DNA from 3 places in the Enterobacter roggenkampii genome. Region 3 is predicted to be linked to each of the others. Evidence: predicted binding sites of a transcription regulator. Region 3 holds the regulator's gene; each other region holds the start of a gene.
The links. Region 3 encodes CRP, which controls carbon source genes, mostly activating them, when cyclic AMP is high. Its sites were predicted from a motif close to ATGTGANNNNNNTCACAT; they were not measured.
Positions count from the first base shown of each region.

Region 1: the regulator CRP is predicted to act here: its motif matches at 2,440-2,457, upstream of fadL (long-chain fatty acid transporter FadL).
Region 2: the regulator CRP is predicted to act here: its motif matches at 4,525-4,542, upstream of BFV67_RS01550 (YjcB family protein).

Region 1 is NZ_CP017185.1:133,355-140,386, forward strand. Features, by position in the region: gene BFV67_RS24385 (hypothetical protein) at 1-153, shown strand, start outside; gene BFV67_RS22955 (hypothetical protein) at 150-644, shown strand; gene BFV67_RS22960 (hypothetical protein) at 1,206-1,745, shown strand; gene fadL (long-chain fatty acid transporter FadL) at 2,633-3,916, shown strand; gene BFV67_RS23760 (hypothetical protein) at 4,679-5,551, shown strand; partial or broken gene BFV67_RS22975 (Mu transposase domain-containing protein) at 5,635-6,540, shown strand; gene istB (IS21-like element ISEc10 family helper ATPase IstB) at 6,537-7,032, shown strand, end outside.
Region 2 is NZ_CP017184.1:336,617-343,648, reverse strand. Features, by position in the region: gene ghxP (guanine/hypoxanthine transporter GhxP) at 1-171, opposite strand, end outside; gene BFV67_RS01570 (glutathione S-transferase family protein) at 466-1,137, opposite strand; gene soxR (redox-sensitive transcriptional activator SoxR) at 1,512-1,970, opposite strand; gene soxS (superoxide response transcriptional regulator SoxS) at 2,069-2,395, shown strand; gene BFV67_RS01555 (EAL domain-containing protein) at 2,402-3,967, opposite strand; gene BFV67_RS01550 (YjcB family protein) at 4,603-4,884, shown strand; gene ssb1 (single-stranded DNA-binding protein SSB1) at 4,947-5,471, opposite strand; gene uvrA (excinuclease ABC subunit UvrA) at 5,723-7,032, shown strand, end outside.
Region 3 is NZ_CP017184.1:4,319,599-4,326,630, forward strand. Features, by position in the region: gene mdcA (malonate decarboxylase subunit alpha) at 1-242, opposite strand, end outside; gene BFV67_RS20330 (hydrolase) at 471-1,493, shown strand; gene BFV67_RS20335 (YheU family protein) at 1,490-1,708, shown strand; gene BFV67_RS20340 (phosphoribulokinase) at 1,739-2,608, shown strand; gene BFV67_RS20345 (OsmC family protein) at 2,693-3,097, opposite strand; gene crp (cAMP-activated global transcriptional regulator CRP) at 3,409-4,041, shown strand; gene BFV67_RS20355 (YccS/YhfK family putative transporter) at 4,099-6,186, shown strand; gene argD (bifunctional acetylornithine/succinyldiaminopimelate transaminase) at 6,183-7,032, opposite strand, start outside.

The DNA of each region.
Region 1 (7,032 bases), on a different replicon from region 3:
AATTGTGGGGATCTCATGTATGGATTATCCACATTGAGAGATCCGTTATATTTAAAAAAGTGGAAGACTTCCATAAAAATAATGTTTTTAATATCTCCTCTACCAAAAACAACTTATGGGCAAGAAGAGGGACTAGAAGTACTCGGTCAATGATAATTAATAGTTACAGTGATCCATTAAGGTCTGCATTAAGTAATGAATTCGATAGAATAAGAGAAGGTCATCATAAATTTAATTATTCTGTTTTGAATAAGGCTATGGAAATGGCTAAAATAGGAAGACCAGAGCGATTCGGATTTGATTTTAGAAATTATTTCGAAATTGCAGCTAAGCACAAAAAACTAAAAATTTCGTCTAAGCATGTCGATGAATGGTTATGGTGGAAAAGGGGGAGCAAAAATGGAATTGAAATGATAGCTCAGCAATCATCAGACTCTAAGCGTAGGTTACATTTTATCTTGGATGGATTAAATGTTCAAGGTGTTATAAATAAAGATAAAAATTTTTATGGACTTAAAATAACTGCCTCTGAACTAAGATATATATATAGAAACTGGGGCAGATTAAAAGATAAGGTTATATTTTACCTAAATGGTGAAGTTGTTAAAGCTCCATGGGAAAAATCCAATATATTTTATAAATAGTTGTTTTGTTTTCAGGATTCTACGGTGCATGATTAAGTGTCTTTCTATTGTTTATCACATTCTGTGAGACACCAATATAACCAATCTTGAACTCGCATCTTTACAGTATCAAAGTAAATGCCAAAGTATGGTGACTGAGATCTGCCAGTCGAAACTTAAGGGCATCATGTACACGACTATATTCCCTTAACCGATGTACTGATGTTGGCGGGATGAGGGTAGATAATTTATGCCAGATGATTCTGAACTGCTTGAGTAGATACAAAACATGTCAGTGAGGCTGAGTTACCGCCATATCTGGGCGTTGCTCTCTGGCAATCCGAAAAACTGGTTCTATCGGCCTCCAGCGCAAGTCGCGTATAGGCATCTGCATGGGCACATACCGATAAGGTAGCAAGTGAGAGCACTACAACAAATGACTTTAGCACAGTGTATCAGGTTAACGTTCACAGCTGGAATAGTTGAGCGCCAGCTAAACTTTGGCTGGGTATGTGTCTGACGTTATTTACTATATTGAACGAATAGCCCTACGTGTGGCACTAAAATATGAGAAGGTCAACGATGAAAAATTTAAATAAGAGAGCTAAATCCATGGTTATTGAACCATTGACCACGGATGAGCTGAAATCGCGGTTTAGAGCACGTAGCGTGCCGCTGGAGACAGACTTTCATGCTCTGATTGATGTGGCGGAGTGCGGTCGGCGGGCTGTGGGCCTAAATCCTGAGCAAACCCTAAATACAAGCAGTGGTTTAATGCTAGATCGCAGTCAACAATTGCTTGTGAAGCCTAATACCACGAAAGGGATTACGGTTGATGGAAGCGGAGTGGGAGTGGTGGCTAATGCGGGCAAAGGGATTACGGTTGATGGAAGCGGTGTGGGAGTGGTGGCTAATGCGGGCAAAGGGATTACGGTGGATGGAAGCGGTGTGGGAGTGGTGGCTAATGCGGGCAAAGGGATTACAGTCGATGGAGGCGGTGTCGGGGTGGTGGCCAACGCGGGAAAAGGGATTAGGGTTGATGAAAGCGGTGTCGGTGCAGACTATATTAAAATTCTTGCACTAATCCATGGTTGTGATCTGTATGCAGAGTTAATGGTATAAGATTTTTAACCAAATCGAGTGTTAATCCAACTCTTATTTATGTCTATAACACTGGTAACACGATCATTTCAAGTAAGTTTCCGCCTAAGCTAAATAATGTCTCTCAAGCAACATGTTACGAGAAGAAGTCAACTAACTCGTCATACACGAGTATAACGGATGCCCTCCTGTTTATGACATCTATTTATGAGGGGGGGACTTTGCAGGATGTAAGTGTATGTTCGACAAATGGAGTTTCTATTTTATATAAAGGCGATACTAAATTCTTAAAGATTTGAATAATCGAACTTTAAAATGTATTTAACTTTTTTATGAAGGCGAATGAGTCCATTCTGCATATATTTAATGATATTGAGTCAGACGTAACACATTTATAGGTTGCTTTTTTATCCGATAAATATTTATTACAATTCATGGTCTTAAACTTCATTTGCTAAATATATATTTCTTTAATAACTGACAAGGTTTGCAAAAAACATCAGTCCGTAAACACTATATGGATTTAAATAGGGTGTCAAGGGTAAAGAAACTCTTTAAATTTATTGTGTTATATTTGATGTGGCCGGGTTTTTAGTCTCTTGCACTAAAAGATTAACGCAATTAAAATTAGCAGCATTAAAAAACTCTATTCAATAGGCTTGTTTTTTATTTCAGTGATAATGCTTATTCCTGTAAGTAATTTATAAAGGATTATTTGTGGTGCAAGTCACAAGAAATTGCAGGTGATATTTTCATTTTTGTAATCAATATCCAAATTTGAATGAAATTGTTAAGGGTTAAGTAAACAATCTTGCTACATTCATTTCCTTTAGGTTTATAATCATGAAAACTATGTATTTGTTCGTCTTCTCAGTATGTCTCAACAAATCTATAAGGAGTTTATGGCTATGAGCCAGAAAAGTTTTTTCGATAAGCCAGCGCTGGCAGTCGCTCTGACAATTATCTCTACGTCCGCTTGGTCTGCGGGGTTTCAGCTTAACGAATTTTCTTCCTCTGGCCTTGGCCGTGCTTATTCCGGAGAAGGAGCTATAGCCGAGGATGCAGGTAACGCTAGTCGTAACCCTGCACTAATAATGATGTTTGACAGACCAATGTTTTCCGCTGGTGCAGTGTTTATCGATCCTGATGTGAATATTTCTGGCAGATCGCCATTTTCTGGAGCAAGCCTTAAAGCGGACAATATTGCACCGACTGCATGGGTTCCTAACCTGCACTTCGTTATGCCCACAGACGAACACTTTGGATGGGGTGCATCTGTAACATCTAATTACGGTCTGGCAACTGAATTCAACAACAATTACCCGACAGGCGACTATGGGGGGAAAACCGATTTAACTACTGTTAACCTAAATCTGAGCGGAGCTTATCGTTTGAACAATAGCTGGAGCTTTGGTATTGGGCTTAATTCCGTTTACGCTGACGCCAAAATTGAACGTTATGCCGGGGAACAAACAGCCAACCTTCCGAAAAATAGCGATAAAATTGCAAGTATGAAAGGTGATGAATGGGCCTATGGATGGAATGCTGGCATTCTTTATGAACTGGATAAAGATAACCGTTGGGGACTGACTTATCGTTCAGATGTTAAAATTGACTTCGAGGGAGATTATAAGAGCGGTATCTTAAGTGATGTAAACGGTATTGTTCCAGGTGCAGGCACCACCATACCTTGGGGTACTTCCGGTCAGTCTGTCCCTGGTTCGCTATCACTACATCTGCCTGAAATGTGGGAGATTTCAGGTTACAACCGCGTCACACCGCACTGGGCTATTCACTACAGCCTGACGTATACGGGCTGGAGTCAGTTCCAGGAGCTCAGAGCGACTGACAGTAATGGTCAGACTTTGTTTTATAAAGATGAAAGCTTCCATGATGCGTACCGCATTGCACTGGGGACTACATATTACATGAATAAGAATTGGACCTTTCGTTCCGGTATAGCTTTTGATGATAGCCCGGTACCGGCAGACAAGCGGTCTATTTCTATTCCAGATCAGGACCGATTATGGCTGAGCACAGGTGTAACTTATTCGGTTAACAGAAATATTTCCATCGACTCAGGAATCTCCTATATGCACGGCCAGAAAGTCACCTTTCAGGAAGGACCATATGAATTTACTTCAGAAGGTAAAGCCTGGCTTTATGGTATGAATTTCAACTACGTGTTCTAACTGTTGTTTAAACAAGGCGAAGATTTATCGCCTTGTTTAAAATAACTATCCTTAAATAATTATGCTGATGATATTTTTATGCCAAATAGCATGAAGCGTTTACAGTAAATAATAAAAATACAAGTCATTAGTAGGCGAGGGGATTGTATTTGAAAAAAATTCTACAGGGATGTATCCAATCCTTGACTAACGGGAGTCACCCTCTGAGCTTGGACATTGTAATGAACTATCAAAAAATAGTGAATCAGCAATTTTTGCGGACACGCTCAGTACGTTAACTACATCCCATGATGTATCGGATTTAATTATTAGATGCTAGCTAACCAACATGAAGGTCGCTAAGTCAATTCCGGTCATAACTCTTTTCAGTCGCTAGAGCCCACATGTAGTGTTACTGCCCAGATCAAAGCAGCGTGCGAGACTGGCTATTATCTGCCAGTCAACCCATACCTTAAAAAATGCACTTGAAGATATTATAGTTCCATTTTTTACCGCCACACTTGATATTTCTGTGCTCAATGGTGCTATAGCGAGACATTACTGGAGACTTGAAGTTGGAGAGTATCAAATGAGTGATAATTGCGATTAAATTTATCATAGTTAATGTTAAATTCATATCAGCAGTAGCCATAGCGCCAGCAGTCCAGACCGTCCTGATATTGCCCAGCTTCTGCATCCCATATCGGTTTGCACGCGGTGTTGTTAAACAACCAAGAGTAAGCCAGTTAATAGTTAAGGCTTCATTGTTATTTATGGTGCATCATGTACAAAAATTCAAAAAAACTGGAAACTTCAAGTACTCAACTAAGTGATATCTGCTACGACCTAAATATTTTTTCAGGAAGTGGTCAGCATGAGCTTAGATCAAAAAACGATACCCTTTATCTCGGAGGGGGTAATTCGACTTTTTCTTTAGGTATTCGACGCAATGCACACCGGACTGCTGCAATAGAATATATTCTATACGCGATAAAAAAAGAATATGGAATGAGTGACGATAAGGCTAGGATGTTGTTGCGAGATGTGCAAAGTGATGAAAATAAGATGACGGTTGAAGATCTGCGTAAATTAATCGCAAGTCAGCGCGAGCCAATTATAAATGAACCTGAATGCTTTAATCTGTCACAAGATGAGACTGATGTATGTGAAGAGCTTGAGTCACTTTTAAAGTCTAAATTATATGAAGAATATTATAAACTCACTAATGGTCCTAAAGATAAATGTGCAGATGCAGCGCTAAGCGTTTTTCGAATATTGTATCATACAACTGGATATTCTAATGTTAAAATTGAAGAGTTAGGGATTTGGCCTAATGGTGGCCGTAATACTATTCCTACCAATCATTATGTTGTGACAGCGTGCAAGGATAGGTATGAAATTGTAGTTGATTTAACAGCTGGGCAATTTACTTTATATGGACTTAATAAACCAATAATAAGTACCAGAAGTAATTGGCAATCCCAATGGCAACGAGCAGTGTCTAATAGACCTAATTTATTAATAAAAATGGCACCTGTTAACGGCTGCATTTCAGGATCGCCATTTAATGGCATATTCTCTCCTTTTGCCTATGCTTGGAAAACTGTTCCAGAAGGGAAATTACTAAAATCTCCGGGCTGGTATAAGACGACTTAGTCTAGAGTTCCGGACACGTATGAGCCTAAAAAACAAAAACGTTGGCGATGATTATCACCTTGTTGCCTGAAGCTTTATTCCCAGACAGTCTGCGGGCGGCATGGAAACAACAGGGTGAAGACGGACGCCGCGAACTGACGGAACGTTATGCTGCGCTCTGCCGGCACTACGGCATGCAGGGGGTGCACAACAATGCCGGGCGGGGCCACGAAAATGGTTCGGTTGAAAGCGCTCACGGCCATCTGAAAAGGCGTATCCGTCAGGCGCTGATCCTGCGGGGCAGTAACGACTTCAGCACCCTGGAAGAATATCAGGCCTTCATCACTCAGCAGGTCATGCGGCACAACCGCAACAATCAGGATCTGGTGAAGGAAGAGCGTCCTCATCTGAAGCCGCTGCCGCTTCGTCGCAGTGCCGACTACGACGAGCTGACGGTGAGGGTCAGTAGCAGCAGTACCATCAACGTGAGGCACGTCGTCTACAGCGTGCCTTCCCGGCTTGTTGGCCAGCTGTTGCGGGTGCGCTTATGGGACGATCGCCTGAGCTGTTACGTGGGCAGCAACGAGGTCATGAGCTGCCCCCGGGTCAGGCCTGAAAAAGGGAAAACGCGGGCCCGGCGTATCGACTTCCGGCATGTGATCGACAGTCTGGCGAAGAAGCCCGGTGTGTTCTGCCATGCAACGCTGCGAAATGACATCCTGCCGGATGATGAATGGCGGAGGCTCTGGCGTCGCCTGTGTAACCATCTGGAGCCCGAGATGGCGGGCAGGCTGATGGTGCATGCCCTGAAACTGGCAGCAGGATATGACGATATCTCAGTCGTGGCCCGAGGCATGGAGCAGATGCTGAATACCCCGGGAGAGGTGGATCTGCACCGGCTGATGCGCTTCCTGGGGATAAAGGAAAAGGAGCTGCCGGCGGTCAGCGTGGTGCAGCACAACCTGAGCAGTTATGAGCAACTGCTGCGTGGCAAGGGAGGTCTGCAGTGAGCAATATCCACCACCTTGAACGCAGCCTGCGTAAACTGCGCCTGACACGTGTTGGCGCGGAGTGGCATGCGCTGGAAAAACGCGCGCTGGCGGAAGGCTGGACCCCGTCGCGTTATCTGCTGACGTTATGCAATGAAGAGCTGCTGTGGCGCGAGAGCGAAAAACTGCGCCGCTATAAAAAGGAGGCGCGGTTGCCGGTGGCTAAAACGCTGAGCGAATACGACTTCAGCCAGGTGCCGGAACTGAATGGCGCTCAGTTCCGGCAGCTCTGCGAAACGACAGACTGGGTTGATGCGGGTGAAAACGTCCTGCTGTTCGGCGCCAGCGGGCTGGGAAAAAGCCATCTGGCGGCAGCGATCGTGGATGGCGTTGTAGCCCAGGGCTACCGGGCCCGGTTCTACAGCGCCGGAGAGCTGCTGCAGGAGCTGCGCAAAGCCAGAGCGCAGCTGAAACTGAATGAGCTGTTACTGAAACTGGATCGCTACCGGGTGA
Region 2 (7,032 bases), 770 kb from region 3:
TGGCGGGAAGCCCGCTTTGCCCAGCATACCCGGCACAACGATGACGGAATAAACCATCGCCAGAAACGTTGTCAAACCGGCAACGATTTCCTGGCGCACGGTGCTGCCGCGGGCCGAAATTTTAAACATGGCGTCAAGTGAACCGCCAGTACGCGCAGATGGCGTAGACATAGAAAACATCCCCTGAGAGTTTTTTAGGAAGTCCGTAAGCGAGGTGGAGACGCCACTGCCAGCTAAACGTCAAATCCTTGTGTTGCGTTTGCGACGAAAGGGCGTCACAGAAAAAGCAAACGTTTAGCTCCGCGCTTACAAACGGGTGGTCAAATTAAGGCAAACGATTATCTAGCCTAATCCCCGCCCTTTTCAACTGAACTTTATCGTTTTTCGCTAAAATTCCCTTATGACGCTGAAGAAATAAACAGAGGATGCGCAAACGTTATCGTCCATGCGCAATTTGTTTACATTTCAATCCTCACCCGGAATGGATAACGGTCCCCCTTGTGCCAGGGTTCGTTGCCAGCCGGGGCTGTTTTCAACTTTCGTTTTCCATGCCTGACTATGCGGCAGGTTGTCGATACCGCCGCGCGCCAGCAGGGCAAAGATCGGGAAGCTCATTTGAATGTCGGCCATGCTGAGCGAATCCCCGGCAAACCAGCTGTTTTTAGCAAGGTGCGACTCAATAAAGCGCGCATGGGTTTCCAGTTGGCGGTTAAGGTACGCTTTCTGCACCCCCTGCCCAAGCGCTTTGCCCAGGGTTCGGATACCAAACGGCACCGGCGGCTTGCCGAGACTGCTGAAGACCAGCTTCATTAGCAGCAGCGGCATCAGCGATCCTTCCGCGTAGTGCAGCCAGAAGCGATACTGCACCTTATGCGCCGGATCTAAAGGCTTAAGCCGCGACTCGGCATCGTATGTTTCCTGCAGATACTCCAGAATGGCGCCAGACTCCGCGAGGATCAGCCCGTTATCTTCGATGACCGGCGATTTGCCCAACGGATGCACCTTTTTGAGAGCCTCCGGCGCAAGCATGTTCTTTTCGCGCTGATAGTGAACGATCTCATAAGGCAGACCGAGTTCTTCCAGCGCCCAGATCACGCGGTGCGAGCGCGACTGGTTAAGGTGGTGTACCGTGAGCATGGTTTTCTCCTGTTATTCATACTTTTTAACTATAGAAAATCGAACAACACCGCGAAAAAAATTCGGCTAAAAACCGGTCAGCGACGCTGGCGAAAAAACGGGTCTTGCATAGAATTAAAGTGTCAGCACAATCCGGAACCTCCCCAACCAGCTCGACATGAGGGGTGCTGACGTCGGGGGAAACCCTCCCGTGAACCAGCGGGATAGAGAGAAAGACAAAGACCGGGAAAAACTAAAGCGCCCTTTGTGGCGCTTTAGTTCTTTATGTATGTGGGGTTTTGCCGGGTGGCGGCTGCGCCTTACCCGGCCTACATTTGACGGTTTGGTAGGCCGGGTAAGCGAAGCGCCACCCGGCGAATGGGCTACACGCACGCTCAATCCTCTTCCAGCAACCGCGCTCCCGTCCCCTGCTCGCCCAGTTTGTCGCCGGGGTTACGCAACGGGCAGTCGCTGCGCGACAGGCAGCCGCAGCCGATACAACCGTCCAGCTCATCACGCAGCGCGACCAGCGTATGGATACGCCTGTCCAGCTCTTCTCGCCACTGGGATGAAAGCTCTTTCCACTCTTTCGGGCTCAGCGTATGCCCTTCCGGCAGCACGCCAAATGCCTCGCCAATGGTAGCCAGGGGAATGCCGATTCGTTGCGCAATTTTGATAATCGCCACGTAGCGGAGCACGTCGCGGGTATAGCGACGCTGGTTGCCGCCGTTGCGGATGCTTTTAATTAACCCTTTGCTTTCATAGAAGTGGAGCGCCGATACCGCAACGCCGCTTCGCTTTGCCACTTCGCCGGGGGTTAACAGCGCTTTAATGCGCGGCAATCTCTTTTCCATAAAACCTCTTTACCTCAAGTTAACTTGAGGAATTATACTCACCCGCAGAGAAAACGACGAATCAACCGAGAAAGTTGTATCTACAGAGGGGCAACCTTATGTCGCATCAGCAGATTATTCAGACGCTTATTGAATGGATTGACGATCATATCGACCAACCGTTGAACATTGATGTGGTCGCGAAAAAGTCGGGCTATTCGAAATGGTATTTACAGAGAATGTTCCGCACGGTCATGCACCAGACGCTGGGTGAGTACATTCGTCAGCGCAGGCTGCTGCTGGCGGCGCAGGCGCTACGCTCAACGCAGCGGCCGATTTTTGATATCGCGATGGATCTTGGCTATGTGTCGCAACAAACCTTTTCCCGCGTGTTTCGCCGCGAGTTTGACCGCACGCCGAGCGACTATCGCCACCAGTTGAATTAATTACTCTCAGTGCAAAGGTTGCTGCTGCCAGGTCATAAATTCCTGGGGCGGCATCGCTTTCGCGAAGTGCCATCCCTGACAAAACTGGACGCCGCGCTTCAACAGCCAGCTCACCTGCTCTGCCGTCTCGACCCCTTCCGCAATGGTTTTCAGCCGCAGGCTTTGCGCCATCTCGATAATATGCTCGGCGATCAGGTGGCTGGTGCTGTTGGTCGTTAAGGTATCGATAAACGATTTATCGATTTTCAGAATATCGACGTTCAGCGAGTAGAGGTTGTGCAGGTTCGAATAGCCGGTACCGAAATCATCGATCGCCACTTCATACCCCGCCTGACGGAAAGCCTGAATCACCGGCGTGGTTTTAGGCACATCGATAAAACCGCGTTCCGTCACTTCAATTTTGATTTGCTGCGCGCGGACGGCGTAGTGGCGAGCCTTCTCAGAAATCATGGCGATCAGCCGCGAGGAGTGGAAATCCGTGGCCGACAGGTTAATCGAAATATAGAGATGCGGATGCTCGGCCAGGAAATGGCCCAAATCGCTGAACACTTCCTCAACGACGTAATCCGTAATCCGCTCGCTCATCCCCTCATTTTCAGCCAGCGGAATAAACTCAGCCGGGCTCATCACCTGACCGTTAAAACCCGGCCAGCGTAACAACGCCTCCGCGCCGACACACCGGTTGTTCTTAATATCAATAATCGGTTGATAGTGCACGCAAAGCTGGCGTTTGTTCAGCGCCCGGTGCAGTAAACGCCCCGGCGAATTAAGCTCACGATGAGTACGGGACCAGACCAGCAAAATAATAATGCTGCAGATCATGCCCAGCGGCAGCGTTAATGTCGCCTGATGATAAAGCGTTTCATAAAAGCGTTTATTCGATGTCGACACGATGGCCGCAATCGGTCTTTTAGGGGATGTGACGATCGTATAAAAGCGGTTATCTTTTTGAAATACCGATTCCTTATCCCGAATCAGCGAATTTAATAACGAAACGTTGGCTTTCTGACTGACGGAAAAGAAAGCATTGGTTACCGTGTCGTATACCCCCCACGAGAGAGAATGATCCGCGGACATGACTTCGCTGTATGAAAGTGGATTAACGACCACTACATAATTTCCGCGCTGCATATATGTCATTTTATAGCCAGTATAAAATGGGGTGTCGCGATAATAATAGATAGCGACGTCAGGTTTTCGCGTGTAATTAGCGACGGGTATGGCGTAGGGTTGATCCGGTGTAAAAACGGTCGAACAAAGAAAATTCTGACCTTCAGCATAAATTAAATCGGCAACAAACAGGCGACCACGAACAACGTTCAACATATATTGACGGTGTCCCGGGGTACAGAGCTCGCCCCGATATTTTTCTGCCTCGTCCCGGGCCAGATCAACCTGTTGTATAACCAGCTCAGTTTTGTCTAAAGCCAGTTCAGCAAATGTCCGTAGCTGGGCGCTTGTTTCAGACACGGCTCTTAGCTGGGCAAACCATAGCGCAAGCATCACCGGCAGCATAACTACCATGATGATCCCTACCACCCTGAGCATCTTGCGCCGCGCGCTACGATTCATTTCCCGCCCTATATCCCTGCATGTTGTACGCCTGTAGTAATGAAGGCCGGATGCTGTGTTAAACAGGTGATTACGTTGCATGAATCATGCGAAGTTAGCAACTGACTTTTCGTATTAAAAATCTTAAATTTCGTTATGACGATAATATTTTCCCGTAAGTGAAACTGTAAGTATTCGTTCCGTTTCAATTAAGGAAAATAATTATCCAGCCCTCGAGGACGGAGGGAAGATAACACAACAGACGATCGTTGATTAAGCCAAACTTCTGGCAGCATGAAAAAAGCGCACCTTTATCATGACGTTTTATGCTATTTACTGTGGGGCATTGTGTGCGTTGATTTATAAATAATCAGTCTTCGCCGCACTATTTTATGATTCGACTGAGCCCCTCTTATAAAAACCGAATTTGAGGTATCACCACTAGCCCGATGGACGTTTCCGGCACGCTGGAGGGCGCCTCCTCGCGCGCCGAAGGCAGGGCCAGCCTGCACACACTCTTTACCTGAGGAATAAAAACCGTTTTTTGATCGCACAGACACTGGCGAATAAATCAACAAATGTGATATAGTTCACACATATTCTGTAACGAGAAACACCGTTTCATTCAGGTCGTCTGTTTTGTAGAGGATGGGTTTATGGCAACCATTACTACCAGCATGGTTCTCCTGCGCTGGCCTTTGTTGAGTGCGGTACTGATGTTTTTGGCCAGCACGCTGAACATTCAGTTTCGTAAATCTGACTACGCGGGTCTCGCTGTCATCAGCACGCTGTTGGGGCTGGGTGCAGCATGTTGGTTTGCAACGGGGCTGCTTGGCATTACCCTGCTGGATATCGCCGCCGTCTGGGAAAATATCAAAGTGGTGATGGTTGAAGCGATGAGTCACACGCCACCAGACTGGCCAATGGTGATTACCTGATCCCTTTATGGAATAAAAAAACCCAGACGATGTCTGGGTTTTTTGTTTGAAGGACGCACAAATCAGAACGGAATGTCGTCGTCGAAATCCATTGGCGGTTCGTTAGACGGCGCCGGAGCAGACTGCTGCTGCGGACGAGACTGCGCGCCGCCGCTGAACTGGTTGCCGCCCTGTGGCTGCTGAGGCTGACCCCAACCGCCCTGCTGCTGGCCGCCACCTGCTGGTGCGCCACCGCCCTGACGGCCACCCAGCATCTGCATGGTGCCGCCGACGTTAACCACGACTTCAGTGGTGTACTTCTCAGCACCGGACTGATCGGTCCATTTGCGGGTACGCAGCTGGCCTTCGATATAGACCTGAGAACCTTTACGCAGATACTCACCGGCCACTTCTGCCAGTTTGCCAAACAGCACAACGCGGTGCCATTCGGTCTGCTCTTTCATCTCACCGGTCGCTTTATCACGCCAGGATTCGGAAGTAGCCAGCGTAATGTTGGCAACTGCGCCACCACTCGGCATGTAGCGTACTTCCGGGTCCTGGCCCAGATTACCGACGAGAATCACCTTGTTTACGCCTCTGCTGGCCATGTTCGTGTCTCCTGAATACGTTTCTTAATAGTGTAAACGCGCGAGTGTACCATTTCCACGCTGCATTTTGATAGCTGCGAGATGGATTCCAGAGTTCTCGTGCGAACATAACATTGTTACACAGTCCGTCAGAAAATGCATTCCAATACTGTATATTCAAACAGGTCAAATTGTGTCATAATTAGCCGTTTCTGACAGCCGTTTGTCCTTCAAACAAACCAGGCAATCCGTGTTCCAACCGGGAAAGGTGAATGGATAAGATCGAAGTTCGGGGCGCCCGCACCCACAATCTCAAGAATATCAACCTCATAATCCCTCGCGACAAACTCATTGTCGTGACCGGGCTTTCGGGGTCTGGCAAATCCTCACTGGCTTTCGACACTCTGTATGCCGAAGGACAGCGCCGTTACGTTGAATCGCTCTCGGCGTACGCGCGTCAGTTCCTGTCGCTGATGGAAAAACCGGATGTCGACCACATTGAAGGGTTGTCTCCTGCTATCTCTATCGAGCAGAAGTCCACGTCGCATAACCCGCGCTCCACGGTCGGTACCATTACTGAAATTCATGACTACCTGCGTCTGCTGTATGCCCGCGTGGGTGAGCCGCGCTGCCCGGACCACGACGTCCCGCTGGCGGCACAGACCGTGAGCCAGATGGTGGATAACGTGCTGTCTCAGCCGGAAGGCAAACGCCTGATGCTGCTGGCGCCAATCATTAAAGAGCGTAAGGGCGAACACACCAAAACGCTGGAGAACCTGGCAAGCCAGGGCTATATCCGCGCCCGTATTGACGGCGAGGTGTGTGACCTGTCCGACCCACCCAAGCTGGAACTGCAGAAGAAGCACACCATCGAGGTGGTGATTGACCGCTTTAAGGTGCGTGACGATCTCGCCACGCGTCTCGCAGAATCGTTTGAAACGGCGCTGGAGCTCTCCGGCGGCACGGCCGTGGTTTCCGACATGGACGACCCGCAGGCGGAAGAGCTGCTCTTCTCCGCCAACTTTGCCTGCCCGATTTGCGGCTACAGCATGCGCGAGCTGGAACCGCGCCTGTTCTCGTTTAACAACCCGGCGGGCGCCTGCCCGACGTGTGACGGTCTGGGCGTCCAGCAGTATTTCGACCCGGACCGCGTGATCCAGAATCCGGAGCTGTCGCTGGCGGGTGGCGCCATTCGCGGCTGGGACAAGCGTAACTTCTATTACTTCCAGATGCTGAAGTCGCTGGCGGAGCACTACAAGTTCGACGTGGAAGCGCCGTGGGCGAGCCTGAGCCCGAACGTACACAAAGTGATCCTGTTCGGTTCTGGCAAAGAGAACATCGAGTTCAAGTATATGAACGATCGCGGCGATACCTCCGTGCGTCGCCACCCGTTCGAAGGGGTGCTGCACAATATGGAGCGCCGCTACAAAGAGACCGAATCCAGCGCGGTGCGCGAGGAGCTGGCGAAGTTCATCAGCAACCGCTCCTGCGCCACCTGCGAGGGCACGCGCCTGCGTCGCGAAGCGCGCCACGTGTTTGTGGAAAATACGGCGCTGCCGACCATCTCAGACATGAGCATCGG
Region 3 (7,032 bases):
ATATGCAGGTCGTGGACGATCTGCGGGTTCACTTCGGCCAGCGAGCGGGAAAGGAAATCGGCCTGCTTCTGGTTGTTACCTTCCAGCACGACCTTGTCGCCTGGCGCGATCAGTTTTTCCAGCATGGCGACGAGATCGCCGGTTGGCAGTACCTTGCCCTGCACCGGTACGGAGGCCAGACGACGCGCTTTTTCGCTGCGTCGCGTGTTCCATTGCCGGGTGGGTGTTTGCCCAGATAACATTATTAACCTCCTGATTCAGATAATCATTTTGATTTGCTTAACGTTGAGTAGAGTGTGCGCTCTGGTGAGAAAGGCATCAATTAAGCGTAGAGGTGAATCATTAGCCTGAGAGTAATAATCAAGGTAAATATTTGTGATCGGGATCAGTTCATGTTTCGGAAAACCAGGCTAAACGGGGTACAATTCGGAAAGTATCGTTAATTTCCGACAAGAATCAGCATCGCGCTTATGACCCAAATCATTCCATCAGGCTTCGAGATTGCAGCCGAAGACAGCACTGAGTTCGTGCCTATGCGCGGCGTCGCCAATCGCCATTTGCAGACCATGCTGCCGCGACTGATCCGCCGCAAGGTTCAGTTCACCCCACACTGGCAGCGGCTAGATCTGCCAGACGGTGACTTTCTGGATCTCGCCTGGAGCGAAGCGCCGGATCAGGCTCGACATAAGCCGCGGCTGGTGGTTTTTCACGGTCTGGAAGGCAGCCTGCACAGCCCGTATGCACACGGGCTCATTGAGGCGGCCAAAGCGCGCGGCTGGCTCGGCGTGGTGATGCATTTTCGCGGCTGCAGCGGCGAGCCGAACCGGCAGAAGCGTATCTATCACTCGGGTGAAACAGAAGACGGCACGTGGTTTTTACACTGGCTGCGGGACAACTTTGGCACCGTGCCCACCGCGGCCGTAGGCTACTCGTTGGGCGGAAATATGCTGGCCTGCCTGTTAGCTAAAGAAGGGGAAAGCGTCCCGCTGGATGCCGCCGTCATCGTCTCCGCCCCGTTCATGCTGGAGCAGTGCAGCTACCACATGGATAAAGGCTTTTCCCGCGTCTATCAGCGCTACCTGCTCAACCTGCTGAAGGCCAACGCGGCGCGTAAGCTGAAGGCCTACCCGGACACCCTCCCGGTCAGCCTGCGCCAGCTGAAAAAAGTGCGCCGCATACGCGAATTCGACGATCTGATCACCGCGAAAATTCACGGCTTCGCCGATGCAATTGACTATTATCGTCAATGCAGCGCCATGCCGCTGCTCAGCAAGATCACGCAGCCAACGCTGATCATTCACGCCAAAGATGACCCTTTTATGGATCATCACTCGATTCCCGCTCAGGAATTCCTGCCCGACAACGTTCACTATCAGTTGACCGAGCACGGCGGCCACGTCGGGTTTATCGGCGGCACGCTGCGCCGCCCGAAAATGTGGCTTGAGACGCGTATTCCTGACTGGCTAACCCCTTATCTGGACGGTGCAACATGATTATTCCCTGGCAGGATCTGGCTCCCGAAACGCTCGATAATCTGATTGAAAGCTTTGTATTACGCGAAGGCACCGATTATGGTGAACAGGAACGCTCGCTTGAGCAAAAGGTCAACGATGTAAAGCGCCAGCTGAAAAGCGGCGACGTGGTGCTGGTGTGGTCAGAACTGCATGAGACGGTCAATATCATGCCCCGCAACGCGTTTCACGGCTGATCTTCCACCCTTTTCAGTCAGGGAGTTGCTATGTCTGCCAGACATCCGGTTATTGCCGTTACGGGGTCGAGTGGTGCGGGAACCACCACCACCAGCCTCGCATTTCGCAAGATTTTCGCCCAGCTGAATCTCCGTGCGGCGGAGGTCGAAGGCGACAGCTTTCACCGCTACACGCGCCCGGAGATGGACATGGCCATCCGTAAGGCGCGCGATCTGGGTAAACACATCAGCTACTTCGGTCCGGAAGCCAATGACTTCGGCCTGCTGGAACAAACCTTTATTGAGTACGGCCAGAGCGGTAAAGGGCAGTCCCGCAAGTATCTGCATACCTATGATGAAGCCGTTCCCTGGAATCAGGTGCCTGGCACCTTTACCCCCTGGCAGCCCCTGCCGGAACCTACCGACGTGCTGTTCTACGAAGGATTACACGGCGGCGTGGTCACGCCGCAGCACGACGTGGCGCGCCACGTGGATCTGCTGGTTGGCGTGGTGCCTATCGTTAACCTGGAGTGGATCCAGAAGCTGACGCGTGACATGAGCGAGCGCGGCCACTCGCGCGAAGCAGTGATGGATTCGGTGGTGCGCTCCATGGAAGACTACATCAACTTCCTGACGCCGCAGTTTTCCCGCACCCATATCAACTTCCAGCGCGTGCCGACGGTGGACACCTCCAACCCGTTCGCGGCCAAAAGTATCCCATCCCTGGATGAGAGCTTTGTGGTGATCCATTTCCGCAATCTCGAAGGCATTGACTACCCCTGGCTGCTGGCGATGCTGCAGGGCTCGTTTATTTCTCACATGAATACATTAGTCGTACCGGGCGGAAAAATGGGGCTGGCGATGGAGCTCATCATGACGCCGCTGGTGGAGCGACTGATGGAAGGGAAACAGATCGCGTGAGTTTTTTGCCCGGGGCGCTGCGCTTACCGGGCCAACGGTCGTGCTTTTGTAGGGCGGGTCAGCGAAGCGCCACCCGCCAAAACATTAAGCCTCGATCACTTCATACGAATGGGTGATGTTTACCGCTTTCTCCAGCATTAACGCCACAGAGCAGTACTTCTCCGCAGACAGGTCCACCGCACGTGAAACCGCCGCGTCTTTCAGTTCTTTACCGGTGACCACAAAGTGCAGATTGATGTGGGTGAACAGGCGTGGCGCCTCTTCGCGGCGTTCTGACGTGAGTTTGACCTCACAATCCGTCACGTCATGACGGCCTTTTTGCAGAATCGACACCACGTCAATGGCACTGCATCCCCCTGCCGCCATCAGCACCATTTCCATTGGGCTGGGCGCTTTATCGCCGGAGTTACCATCCATCAAAATCTGATGTCCTGACGCGGACTCGCCCAGGAACGTTAAACCTTCAACCCACTTCACGCGCGCTTGCATATTCTTAAACTCCAACGTTGCATTTTTGGTGACAGATTACGCGTGCGTTACATTTCTCGCAATGGAAGGCGACCTGCATCATGCTGAAGCGAGACACCAGGAGACACGCGGCGAAAGCTATGCTAAAACACTCAGGATGCTACAGTAATACATTGACGTTACACATGTATGCAGAGGACATCAAACTTTACTGGCTGCGAAACGTTACGGTAGCCGACTTCCCAGGGTATGGGTAAGAATTCGATTGCAACCCCAGAGTCCGGATGCATCTGATGACTCTGGTGACAGCTTATAACAGAGGATAACAGCGCATGGTGCTTGGCAAACCGCAAACAGACCCGACTCTCGAATGGTTCTTGTCTCATTGCCACATTCATAAGTACCCATCAAAGAGCACGCTGATTCACCAGGGTGAAAAAGCGGAAACGTTGTATTACATCGTTAAAGGCTCGGTGGCAGTGCTGATCAAAGATGAAGAAGGGAAAGAGATGATCCTTTCTTATCTGAACCAGGGCGATTTCATCGGTGAACTGGGCCTGTTTGAAGAGGGCCAGGAACGTAGCGCCTGGGTTCGTGCAAAGACAGCATGTGAAGTGGCTGAAATTTCTTACAAGAAGTTCCGTCAGCTGATTCAGGTTAACCCTGACATTCTGATGCGTCTCTCTTCCCAGATGGCGCGCCGTCTGCAGGTCACCTCAGAGAAAGTGGGCAACCTCGCCTTCCTGGACGTGACGGGCCGCATCGCACAAACTCTGCTGAACCTGGCGAAACAGCCGGACGCCATGACCCATCCGGACGGCATGCAAATTAAAATTACCCGTCAGGAAATTGGTCAGATCGTCGGTTGCTCCCGTGAAACAGTGGGCCGTATCCTGAAAATGCTGGAAGATCAAAACCTGATCTCCGCCCACGGTAAAACCATCGTGGTTTACGGAACGCGTTAATTCCGCTTAAACGGCGTGCCATCGCAAGGTGTCACGCCGTTTTTGTCTCTACTCCTCATGTGGCGCAGGCTGATCTATCACCCGGAAGTTAACTACGCACTGCGACAAACGCTGGTGTTGTGTCTACCCGTGGCCATCGGCCTGATCCTCGGACACCTTCAGCAAGGCCTGCTCTTTTCCCTCGTGCCCGCCTGCTGCAACATTGCTGGCCTGGACACACCGCATAAGCGCTTTTTCAAACGTCTGATCGTGGGCGGCTGCCTGTTTGCTGGCTGTAGCCTTGCCGTACAGCTTTTACTGGCCCGGGATATCCCGCTGCCGCTGATCCTGACGGTGCTGGCGATGACGCTCGGCGTCACGGCGGAAATCAGCTCGCTGCACGCCCGCCTGCTACCCGCCTCGCTGATTGCGGCCATCTTCACGCTGAGCCTCGCCGGGAATATGCCGGTGTGGGAGCCGCTGCTGATCTACGCGCTGGGGACACTGTGGTACGGGCTGTTTAACTGGTTCTGGTTCTGGCTGTGGCGGGAACAGCCGCTGCGCGAATCCCTGAGCCTGCTCTATGTGCAGTTGGCGGAATACTGCGAAGCCAAATACACCCTGCTCACCCAGCATACCGATCCGGAAAAAGCCTTACCGCCGCTGCTGACGCGCCAGCAGAAGGTGGTGGATCTGATAAGCCAGTGCTATCAGCAGCTGCATATGCTCGCCGCCAACAAGAACCACGAATACAAACGGCTGCTGCGCACCTTCCAGGTAGGCCTGGATCTGCAGGAGCATATCTCCGTTAGCCTGCACCACCCGCAGGAGGTGCAAAAGCTGGTTGAGCGCAGCCACGCCGAAGCGGTGATCCGCTGGAACGCGCAGACCGTCTCGGCACGCCTGCGCGTGCTGGCTGACGATATTCTCTACCACCGCTATCCCACGCGCTTTAATATGGAAAAACAGCTCGGCGCGCTGGAGAAAATCGCCCGTCAGCATCCGGATAACCCGGTCGGCCAGTTTGCCGCCTGGCACTTCAGCCGCATCGCCCGCGTGCTGCGCACCCAGCGCCCGCTTTATTCCCGCGACCTGATGGCGGATAAACAAAAACGGCTTCCCCTGTTGCCCGCGCTCAAAAGCTATCTGTCTCTCAAATCGTCCGCCCTGCGCAATGCCGCACGAATTAGCGTGATGCTCAGTATCGCCAGCCTGATGGGCATGGCGCTGCATCTGCCGAAGCCCTACTGGATCTTAATGACCGTGCTGTTCGTCACCCAGAACGGCTACGGCGCCACGCGGGTGCGTATTCTGCACCGGGCGGGCGGCACCATGGCCGGGCTGATCATTGCAGGCGTAACGCTGCACTTCCACGTGCCGGAAGGCTATACCCTGGCAGGCATGCTGGCGATCACGCTGGTGAGCTACCTGATTATCCGCAAAAATTACGGCTGGGCGATGGTGGGCTTTACGGTGACGGCGGTATACACCCTGCAGCTGCTTACGCTGAACGGCGAACAGTTTATTGTCGCCAGGCTGATTGATACCCTGATCGGCTGCCTGATTGCCTTCGGCGGCATGGTCTGGCTGTGGCCGCAGTGGCAGAGCGGGCTGCTCAGGCAGAACGCCCACGACGCGCTGGAGGCCGACCAGCAGGCCATTCGCCTCATCCTGAGCGACGACCCGCAGCCCTCCCCGCTGGCGTATCAGCGCATGAAGGTCAACCAGGCGCACAACGCTCTGTTCAACTCGCTCAACCAGGCGATGCAGGAGCCGGGCTTTAACTCACATTATCTGGCCGATATGAAGCTGTGGGTAACGCACAGTCAGTTTATCGTTGAGCACATTAACGCCATGACGACGCTGGCGCGCGAGCATACGATGCTGACGCCGGATCTGGCGCAGCGCTATTTGCAGTCGTGTGAAATTGCGCTGCAGCGCTGCCAGCAGCGTCTGGAGTATGACTCGCCGGGCGAGTCGGGGGATTTAAATATTCTGGAAGCGCCGGAGACGTTAACCCACGGGCCAATGAGCACCCTGGAGCAACACTTGCAGCGCGTGCTGGGGCATCTGAACACCATGCACACCATTTCGTCGGTGGCATGGCGTCAGCGTCCGCATCATGGGGTTTGGTTAACGCGCCGGTTGAAACGAACCGAATATTAGCCTTTAACGATCTTTGCAACCGCCGCGGCAAAGCGGGTTAAGCCGTCTTCGATGTCTTTGTCTTCCACCACCAGCGACGGCGCAAAGCGCATCACGTCCGGCCCGGCGTTGAGCACCATCACCCCTTCGCGAGCGGCGGCGTGCAGGAAGTCGCGCGCGCGGCCCTTGTACTGCGGCTTCAGCTCGGCGCCAATCAGCAGCCCCATCCCGCGGATCTCGCTGAACACGTCGTACTGCTCGTCAATCTGCTTCAGGTGCTTCACAAACAGCTCGCGCTTCGCGCTAACGCCGTTTAGCACCTCTGGCGTGTTGATGATGTCGAACGCGGCCCCCGCTACGGCGCTCGCCAGCGGGTTACCGCCGTAGGTAGAGCCATGAGAACCGACGTGGAACGCGGAGGCGATCTCCTGCGTCGTCAGAACCGCACTTACCGGGAAACCGCCGCCGAGCGCTTTCGCGCTGGTCAGAATATCCGGCGTCACGCCGTAGTGCATATAGGCAAACAGGTCCCCGGTACGCCCCATCCCGCACTGCACTTCATCAAACACCAGCAGCGCCTGATGCTCGTCGCACAGCGCGCGCAGCCCTTTCAGGAATTCCGGGGTTGCCGCGGTCACGCCGCCTTCCCCCTGAATAGGCTCGACCACCACCGCGCAGGTGTGGTCGTCCATCACCGCTTTCACCGCGTGCAGATCGTTAAACGGCACGTGGATGATGTCGGCCGGTTTCGGACCAAACCCGTCGGAATACTTCGGCTGGCCGCCAACGGAGACGGTAAAGAAGGAGCGTCCGTGGAAGGCATTGTGGAAGGCGATGATTTTGGTTTTGTACGGGCTGTGGCGCGTG